3 regions of the Brevibacillus parabrevis genome follow, and region 3 is predicted to be linked to each of the others. Evidence: riboswitches for the same ligand, from Rfam matches in the RefSeq annotation. Region 3 holds a riboswitch; each other region holds the start of a gene.
What was found. Region 3 has a riboswitch for lysine ahead of dapD (2,3,4,5-tetrahydropyridine-2,6-dicarboxylate N-acetyltransferase). Riboswitches for the same ligand answer to the same signal wherever they lie in the genome.
Positions count from the first base shown of each region.

Region 1 (3,274 bases), 2.8 Mb from region 3:
CGTTCCAGTCAATCTCGCCGCCGATAAACGCCGAGTAGTTTTGGCCGACAATGACGACGCAGCAAATGATAAAGGCGAAAATCGGGCCAAACGGGAACAGCTTCGCCCGGTATGGCAGCTCACGCAGGTCGCGGCCTTGTGCCAGGTACGCTTTGCGGAAGCGGTAATGGCTGATGGCAATGCCGAGCCAAGCGATAAACCCGGACATGCCGGATGCGTTCAGAAGCCATACGTACACCTCGCCATCTCCAAACAGGGAAGACAGAAACGCCAGCGCACCGATGGCAGCCGTCATGATCAAGGAATTGATCGGGACGCCGTTGCGAGTGACTTTGGCAAACCATTTTGGCGCTTTTCCTTCCTTCGCCAGCACCCACAGCATGCGGGTGGATGCGTACATGCCGGAGTTGCCGGCAGACAGCACGGAGGTGAGGATGACCGCATTCATCACAGAGGCGGCGAAGGCAAAGCCGGCTTTTTCAAAGACGATCGTAAACGGGCTGATGGCAATATCGGTAATATCACCGCTGATCAGATTCGGATTGTCGTAAGGAACGAGCAACCCGATAATCAGGATTGCGAAAATGTAGAAGAGCAAGATGCGCCAAAAAATCTGGCGGATCGCTTTCGGGATATTGCGCGCAGGGTCTTCGCTCTCACCAGCGGCCACCCCTACAAGCTCGGTTCCCTGGAACGAGAACCCGGCAATCATGAAGACGCCGAGAAGCGCCATGAAGCCGCCATTGAACGGTGCATCGCCTTTGGTGAAGTTTTGGAAGCCGACTGCTTCGCCACCCATAATGCCGAAGATCATCAAAATACCAATGATGATAAAGACGACGACGGTGACTACTTTAATCAAGGCAAACCAGTATTCGGATTCGCCGTAGCCTTTGACAGACAACAAATTAAGAGCAAACATAAGGACGAGGAACAAGGCACTCCACAAAATGGCGGGAGTATCCGGGAACCAGTATTTCATAATGAGAGCTGCGGCTGACAGTTCGACCGCAATCGTAATTGCCCAGTTGTACCAGTAATTCCAGCCAAGCGCGAAGCCGAGTGACGGGTCGACGAATCTGGTGGCGTAGGTGGAAAAGGAGCCGGATACAGGCATGAAGGCGGCCATTTCCCCAAGACTGGTCATCAAAAAGTAAACCATGATACTGATAGCGATGTAGGCGACCAAAGCTCCCCCTGGTCCGGCTTCGTGAATCGAGCCTCCACTCGCCAGGAACAAGCCCGTACCGATGGAGCCGCCGATGGCGATCATCGTCAGGTGGCGGGCTTTCAAACCACGTTGCAGTTGATTCTGTGACATAAGATGCTTGCACGACCTTTCGAAGATTTTGAGAAGGTCGGTCGGAAACGAAAAAACCGCCAATAGCCAAAAAACGGCATAGGGCGGTATCATCCAATCCCCACCAAGCCTTCACTGAAGATAGCACACCACGTTTGCCCGGCAAGCAAACGTGACAGTTCTGTCCCTTTCGGGTACAGCCCCAGCCCACGCGCACAGAGATGCGATATGAGCTTCGGCGGCTTTTCCCTTTCCTGGAGTCATAGATTTCTTCTGAATCTCGTACAGGATGACATAAAAGCCGCGACCTCTACCCTCACCGTGAAAGATGAGGATAACATGTATGAAGTTGATTTATTTATCAACTATATAAGATTGATCGTTATTAATCAATGAAAAAAGTTATGCTGCAAAATATTGCTAGAGTGGGAGCAAGGGCTATAAAAACGACCTGCGCGCAGGCCAAGAGCCTTGCAGCTTGCGGATTTGCACGATTTGTCCCGTATGAAAAGCGTCGTGCAAAATGATGCTCATCACGCTTTGCCCGATGGAGATGGTGGGCAGCGGCTGATCGAATGCATCGTCAGAAAGGGAGCGGAGCTTTTCATGAATGCCGCGATGTACTTCTTCCATGCGCTGTATCGCCGCTTGCCAAGCTGCTTCGTCGTCTGGCGCTCCGGATGGTTGGAAGGTGTCATCGTTCGTCTCAGCCGTACCAGGAAAATCCGTACCGGATAGACGGTGCAGCAAACGCTCTTTGAAATAGAGCAGATGACTGAGATTTTCCCAGATCGTGTTCGCTGCCTCTCCTTCGGGACGCCAGCTGGCTTGGGCCACGGTCACGCCATCCAGGGCGTGCTTGAGCGGTGGATACCAATCTTCTTTGTCATACGTGCACTCCCATTCATGAACAAGCAATTCCATCCGATTCATGTGTTTCCTCCTCGTCTGTCAAACAGATTGGTGAAGCGCTATAATGGCAATAAGAAGAAGTTTGTAACGCTCAAAATGAATTTTGTCGGTTACAAGATGATCTTACCATATGTTGGTGTTACCTACAAGAAGCGAAAATAGATGGGGGAAGAGAAGTGTGCAATGGCTATGCATCGATTTTTTAAACAGCGATTGGCGTGACTGGCGCGGGACAGGCCGCAAGGAAAATCGCCTGGCAAAGTGGGAATGGCAGGAATGGTTTTTGCAAGAGCACCAATTGCAGGCACCGCTGCCGCTTGACGAGGAAATCGTCGCTGTTCTTGTGCAATTTCGCGAGTATATGCGAATGCTTTTGGAAAAGGTGGTCAGCGGGGAGGCATTGCTGCAAGAGGAGTTGGAGCAACTGAACGAGACGCTGGCAAAAGCTCCGTTTTACGTTCGCGTCGTGCCTAGTGAAGAGGAAGCAACTTATGCGCAGGAATGGCATAGCGCGATTGAAGGATGGCCACTGGTCATGGCGCGGATCGCCGGGTCTTTTGCCACGCTGTTGCTTCCGTCCCATCTGGAGCGGATCAAGATTTGCGACAACGAGGACTGCCGCTGGGTGTTCTACGATGAAAGCCGGAACCGGGTGCGGCGCTGGTGCGACGATAAAATGTGCGGCAATCTGATGAAGGTACGCCGTTTTCGGGAGCGGCAAAAGGAGAAAAAATGAGCGAAGGAAAAGGGGCAGAGAAACAGACTGCGCCTTTTTTCATGTCTGGGCAAAAGAGCAGGGAGAAGCCCACGATCTGCTGTCGCTGCCATCGCTGTAGCAAACGTTTCGCGGCATGGGAAGCGTCATGCTTTCAGTATGTGTAGCCCGCGAATCCGCAAATGCAAATGACGTACATGGAAAGGAAAATGGAGGCATAATAAGAAGCAGGTAACAAGGGACCGGAAGCGAGGTGGCGGGATGAGTCGCAAACGGAAAATATGGCGCAGGGCACTGGTTTTGCTTTTGCTTGTAGGAGCGTGTACGGCGATCTGGTATTTGCGTCC
Region 1 is NZ_CP064090.1:5,853,808-5,857,081, reverse strand. It holds gene IRJ17_RS26865 (amino acid permease) at 1-1,321, opposite strand, end outside; lysine riboswitch at 1,435-1,621, opposite strand; gene IRJ17_RS26860 (DinB family protein) at 1,739-2,233, opposite strand; gene IRJ17_RS26855 (CGNR zinc finger domain-containing protein) at 2,391-2,948, shown strand; gene IRJ17_RS26850 (alpha/beta fold hydrolase) at 3,189-3,274, shown strand, end outside.
Region 1: it holds a riboswitch for lysine, as region 3 does, so the genes downstream of both, IRJ17_RS26865 (amino acid permease) here and dapD (2,3,4,5-tetrahydropyridine-2,6-dicarboxylate N-acetyltransferase) in region 3, are expected to answer to the same signal.

Region 2 (3,274 bases), 2.2 Mb from region 3:
GTCAGCGAGATCGTCGATTTTGAGTACATTGTGGTAGCCTCGGCGATTGAGGCGCTGCTGTTAGAGTGCAACCTGATCAAAAAGCATGACCCCCGCTACAACGTCATGCTGCGCGATGACAAGACGTATCCGTACATCAAAATCACGAATGAAGAACAGCCTCGTCTGGAGATTACTCGCAAGGTGCTGAAGGACAAAGCCAAATATTTTGGCCCGTATCCAAACGCTGGCGATGCTTCCGAGGTGAAGAAGCTGCTGGACCGGCTCTATCCTTTGCGCAAATGCCGCAACATGCCCAAACAGGTTTGCTTGTACTACCATTTGGGCCAATGTCTTGCTCCTTGTGTGTACGAGGTTTCGGCAGAGGAAAACCAGCGACTGGTTGACGAGATTAGCCGATTCCTCGACGGCGGTCATGATCAGATGAAGCAGAGCCTGACCGAGAAAATGCTACAGGCGGCAGAAGCGATGGAGTTCGAGCGGGCCAAGGAACTGCGGGATCAGATCAAGAGCATTGAAGCGGTGATGGAAAAGCAGAAGATCACGTTTACCGACACGGTAGACCGCGACATTATCGGCTTTGCGGTAGAAAAGGGCTGGATGTGCATTCAAATTTTTTACATGCGCCAGGGCAAAATGATCGAGCGGCAGACGACCTCTTTTCCATATTACGGCGGCGAAAGCGAAGACTTCATGTCGTACGTCACCCAGTTTTACTACGACAAGCAAAACGCGCTGCCAAAAGAAATTTTGCTGCCGGAGGAAAGCGAGCCGGAGCTGCTTAGCGAATGGCTCGGGGTCAAAGTATTGACACCGAAGCGGAGCAAAAAGCGCGAGCTGGTCGAGATGGCCTGTGAAAACGCGCGCATTGCCCTCCAGGAGAAGTTCGCGCTGATGTCCAAAGATGATGCGAGGACGATTCAAGCTGTGCACAATTTGGGGCACGTGCTGGGGATTGGCGTTCCCCACCGGATCGAGGCGTTCGACAACTCCAACATTCAGGGAACAGAGCCGGTGTCTGCGATGATCGTGTTTACAGACGGTCGTCCGGACAAAAAGGAGTACCGCAAGTTCAAGATCAAGACGGTCGAAGGCCCCGACGATTACGGGTCCATGCGCGAAGTTGTCCGCAGACGCTATTCGCGGTTGCTGAAGGAAAACCAGCCATTGCCGGACTTGATCGTCATCGACGGAGGCAAAGGCCAAATCAGCGCTGCCATGGACGTCCTGGAGAACGAATTGGGGCTGTACATTCCGGTTTGCGGCTTGGCGAAGGATGAAAAGCACAAAACGGCGCAGCTGATGTACGGCGATCCGCCAGAACCCGTGAATCTGAAGCGGGACAGCTATGAGTTTTATTTGCTGCAACGCATTCAGGACGAGGTTCACCGTTTTGCGATCACGTTCCACAGACAGTCACGGACGAAAACGATGCTCTCCTCCCAACTGGATGAAATTCCGGGCATCGGCGAGAAGCGGCGCAAGCTGTTGTTTACCCATTTTGGCTCGCTGAAAAAAATGCGCGAAGCGACTGTGGAGGATTTCCGGCAGCTTGGGATCGGCGACAAGCTGGCCCGAGAGATCATCACTCATTTGCGCAAGCTGGAATCGTAACGGTTTTGCAAAAAGCGATTGAACCGCTCGGATTCCCATGATATAATCCGTTTCAAACAGAATAGTTAGCCTCACTTCCATTTATGGAGTGAGGTAGAGGCGCGAAAACCATGAGTACCACCCTGAGATCGGGTATCTGTGAAGGGAACGGGAAAGGGGGATTCGCCGAAGTGTGGAGAAAAACCCGTTTGTCTCCATGCTGGGTCTGCATTGAACAAGTGCAGGACTGTCATCTGGCTCTTGACCGGCGCCAGATGGAGAGCTATCTCACGGTGTGTCGATGTGAGCGGTGACAGGGATTTGCCTTGTCATGTGCTGCCATGGACCGCGTGTAATTGGGAGGGAGGAACCGGTATGTCGAAACAGTAGGCAGCGGCAGGTACTTATTCCTTGTCGGTGCCTTTTTTATACAGACTTTTTCCAGTAAAAATAGAGAGATTCATAAAACGGCAGCAAAAGATACATTCTACAATCATTGGATATGAGAAAAGGGAGAGACGCCGCATGGGGTTGATCGTGCAGAAATACGGAGGCACCTCTGTAGGGACCATTGAGCGAATTTTACGAGTTGCAGATCGAATTGCCAGTTACAAAGAAGAAGGGCACGATGTGGTGGTCGTCGTATCTGCGATGGGCAAATCTACAGACGTATTGGTAGATATGGCCAAACAGATCAGCGCCTACCCGTCCGAGCGAGAGCTGGATATGTTGCTGACCACGGGGGAGCAAGTATCTATCGCCTTGCTTGCAATGGCCTTGCACACGAAAGGCTACGATGCGATTTCTTTGACAGGCTGGCAGGCTGGAATCACGACGGAAGCGATTCATGGCCGGGCGCGAATCAAACAAATTGATTCTGAGCGCATCCAGGCAGAAATAAGCCGCGGACGTGTTGTGATCGTAGCAGGTTTTCAAGGTCTCAGCGACGAAGGAGAAATTACGACGCTCGGCCGGGGTGGTTCGGATACATCGGCAGTTACGCTGGCCGCCAGCTTGAATGCAGACAAATGCGAGATTTTCACGGATGTGTCCGGTGTGTACACAGCCGATCCGCGGATGGTGCCAGCGGCAAGCAAGCTGGACACGATCTCGTACGACGAGATGCTTGAACTCGCGAATCTCGGAGCGGGAGTTCTTCACCCGCGCTCGGTGGAGGCCGCGAAGAAATACAAAGTACGGCTGGTCGTCCGCTCCAGCTTTACTGCCGAAGAAGGTACGTACGTTGAGGAGGTTGCCAACATGGAAACAGGAAGAGTAGTAAGTGGAGTCGCGCATGACGAGGATGTAGCAAAAGTCACGGTTGTCGGTATGCCTGCGAAGGTTGGGACTCTTTCCCGCCTGTTCAATACGCTGGCGGACAATCAGGTGAACGTCGACATCATTATTCAAAGCTCCTATGACGCAGCAGTGACGAATATTTCCTTCACGGTTGCTGCGGATGACTTGAAAAAGGCATTGGACACGTTGGAAAACCACAAAGCAGAGCTTGGCTTCGAAAAAGTCGATTACGAGCAAAACCTGACCAAAGTGTCCATCGTAGGCTCCGGCATGGTCAACAATCCGGGAGTGGCCGCCGAGATGTTCCGCGTTTTGGCAGAAAAAGAAATTTCTATTAAAATGGTTTCAACTTCAGACATCAAAGTTTCTTGCGTCATTCCTG
Region 2 is NZ_CP064090.1:5,232,594-5,235,867, reverse strand. It holds gene uvrC (excinuclease ABC subunit UvrC) at 1-1,614, shown strand, start outside; lysine riboswitch at 1,701-1,887, shown strand; gene IRJ17_RS24065 (aspartate kinase) at 2,119-3,274, shown strand, end outside.
Region 2: it holds a riboswitch for lysine, as region 3 does, so the genes downstream of both, IRJ17_RS24065 (aspartate kinase) here and dapD (2,3,4,5-tetrahydropyridine-2,6-dicarboxylate N-acetyltransferase) in region 3, are expected to answer to the same signal.

Region 3 (3,274 bases):
GGCAAACAGGATCAAATCTGGCGTCACGCCTGCGTGCTCGTAGGCAAACAGTTTTCCCGTCCGTCCCATGCCTGTCTGGATTTCATCCATGGCAAACAGCATGCCTTCCTCTTGGCAAATGGTCGCCACCTCGCGCAAAAAGTCTACAGACAAAGGCACGACACCCCCGGAGCCAAGAACAGGCTCCATCAGGACGGCTGCTGGCTTTGCCTCGCGACAGATGGCGCGCAATCCGGCTGTGTCCTCCGGATCAAGCTCGTACACGGGAAAATCCGGCTGCGGAAAATCTTGATAGACGTGCGCTTGCCTGGTCAGCCGAACGGCGCCCAGCGTCCTGCCGTGAAAACTGTTGCGCAAGACGACGATCCCTTCGCGTCCGGCTCCGTCGGTCTTCGTCCATTTGTGAATCATTTTGATCGCGGACTCGGTCGCCTCTGCGCCGGAATTGGTGAAGAACACTTTTCCCGGGATCGTCTGCTCGACCAGCCGCTTGGCCAACAGGATCGCCGGCTGGTTCAAAAATACGTTGGAAATGTGCAGGAAACGTTCTCCCTGATCGCGCAGCGCCTGAACAATCCGCGGGTGGGAGTGGCCCAGCACATTGACTGCCAGGCCCGTAAACAGGTCCAAATACTTGTTGCCCGCTGTATCGTACAGGTAGTTTCCTTCCCCTTTGGCGATCGCGATAGGCAAACGTTTATAAGAAGAGACGATGTATTGTTCGTCGAGCGTACGCCAGTCCATGTGAGCTCTCTCCCCTACAGCTGACGTAGCTCCTGCTTGATCTCCGTCTTGGAGCGAGTTTTGTCGTCGATTTGTTTGATGACACGAGCAGGTGTGCCCGCAACAACCACGTATGGCGGCACATCCTCAATCACGACCGCGCCTGCTGCTACGACCGCGCCTTTTCCTACGCGAACGCCTTCGAGGATAACCGCATTGGCACCGATCACGACATCGTCTTCGACAACAACCGGCTGTGCGGAAGGCGGCTCAATAACGCCTGCAATGACAGAACCAGCGCCGATGTGGCAATTTTTCCCGATTGTACCGCGTCCACCTACAACCACGTTCATGTCGATCATCGTGCCTTCGCCAATTACCGCGCCAATATTGATCGAAGCTCCCATCATGATCACCGCGTTGTTTCCGATGGTAACCTGGTCACGGATGATCGCGCCCGGCTCGATGCGAGCCTGGATGCCTTTTGTATCGAGCAATGGAATCGCGGAATTGCGGCGGTCGCTTTCTACCACGTAGTCCTCGATTTTGTCGGCGTTTGCAGCCAAAACAGGCTCGATCTCTTTCCACTCGCCAAAGACGACGCCAGTAGAGCCAGTGATGAACGTTTTTGCGCTGGCACCGAAGTCAATGCCCTCCAGATTGCCTTTCACGTATACTTTCACAGGTGTTTTCTTTTCGCTTTTTTGAATAAACGCGATAATTTCATTTGCATCCATCATGTTCACAGGTAAATCCTCCTTTTTGGTCAAAACCTTGCCTTGTTTAAATTGACTAAAAAAAGCAATGAGTGCATTCGCTATCTCATTGCTTTCCAAACTGCCCAAGCAAATCGTAAATAGCGCTCCACAAGAAGACAATCGTCTTTTGTGACAGGATGTTCATTGTTCATGAGCCACCCCAGCCGCTGCTGTTCGAGGGGAACAACAACCGCTTCGGCGCTTTAGCCTTTCCTCCTTTTCCCGCCCCCCGGCAGATGACGAAAAGATGTACTATTCTTCGGCGCACCTCTATTTAGACTTCCAATATTATAATTTCATTTAACTCTACCAAAATCATTCCCATGTGGCAACAGCTTTATAGAAAGAAAAAAAATCGTTGACAACGAGAATCATTTTCATTATCTTATTTTTGTGAGAATGATTTTCATTATCTTATTTGGAGGGTTTCAACCTTATGAGCCGCATTTTGATGGTTTACGCAAGCATGACTGGAAACACACAAGAAATTGCTGAAGCGATTGCTGAGGGTATTCGATCCACAGGAAAAGAGCTGGAGATAAAAGAAGTGATGGACGCAACAGCCAAGGAACTTGAGGACTACGATGGCATCCTGCTCGGCGCTTACACTTGGGGCGACGGCGATCTTCCGGACGAGTGCCTGGACTTCTACGAAGAGATGGACGACATCGATCTGACTGGCAAAAAAGTAGTCGCATTCGGTTCCTGCGATTCCGCTTACGAGCACGTTGGCGCTGCCGTAGATACTCTCTTGAAAAAGGCGAGCGAGCGCGGTGCGGAAACACCACTTGAAGGCTTGAAAATCGAGCTGTCCCCTACAGCGAAAGAAGTGGAAACCTGCAAGGCGTTTGGCGTTTCTTTCTCCGAATTGCTGGGCTAAGACCAGAAGGCCGCTGAAAAGAAAAAGCCTTTCCACTTAAATCAAGTCATGGTACAATGTCGATCCGACTTTTTCCAGGGAGGATTGATATCATGACGCTACATACAGAAACGGTCTATCTGCGACCTCTGGGCATGGACGACGCAGCCGAGCTTCTTGAGCTTCGGCTGCGTAATCATGCTTTTTTGCAACCTTTTGAACCGATTCGGTCGTCTTCCTTTTTGACGCTCACGGGCCAACAGGAACAAATCGCCCAGGCGGAAAAAGACTTTGCCGCTGGCACAGGCTACGCTTTTGGCGTCTTTCTGCGCGAAACGGACGACATGATCGGCCGTGTTGCCCTGTCAAACGTCGTACGCGGCGCCTGGCAAAACGCGACCATCGGTTACTTCATGGATCAAAGCTGCAACCAAAAAGGCTACACGACAGCCGCCGTCAGGCTCGCTCTCGCTTTCGCCTTTCAAGAAGCCGGTTTGCACCGCGTGCAAGCCGCTGTCATGCCTCGCAATACGGCCTCTATTCGCGTTTTGGAGAAAAACGGTTTTCGCAAGGAAGGGTTGTCCTTGCACTACTTGCAGATCAACGGCGTGTGGGAAGATCATCTGATTTTCGCGCTGACAGCCGAAGACCTGGCTTAATCACGCTGCGCTGTTTCTTGTGCCCGCAATCGCTCCAGGATTCGCCGCTTGCGGTAAAGCATTCTCCCCGCTTCGGCGACATCCTGTACGGTTGAACGATTCAAGTACGCTCCGAACAAAATACCCGCAATCGGTACCAGCTGAAACAGCTTTTTCCACCCGAAATTTTCGGTGTACGTCACGACGACCTCCCGCCAGCCTTGCAATTGCGCGATGACGTCTTTCTGCGCAGCTGGCTCGTCAAACCGGGAAAGCTCAGCCAAAATCGCTTTTTT
Region 3 is NZ_CP064090.1:3,031,216-3,034,489, reverse strand. It holds gene IRJ17_RS14490 (aspartate aminotransferase family protein) at 1-744, opposite strand, end outside; gene dapD (2,3,4,5-tetrahydropyridine-2,6-dicarboxylate N-acetyltransferase) at 759-1,469, opposite strand; lysine riboswitch at 1,573-1,762, opposite strand; gene IRJ17_RS14480 (flavodoxin) at 1,918-2,361, shown strand; gene IRJ17_RS14475 (GNAT family N-acetyltransferase) at 2,454-2,999, shown strand; gene IRJ17_RS14470 (EcsC family protein) at 2,996-3,274, opposite strand, start outside.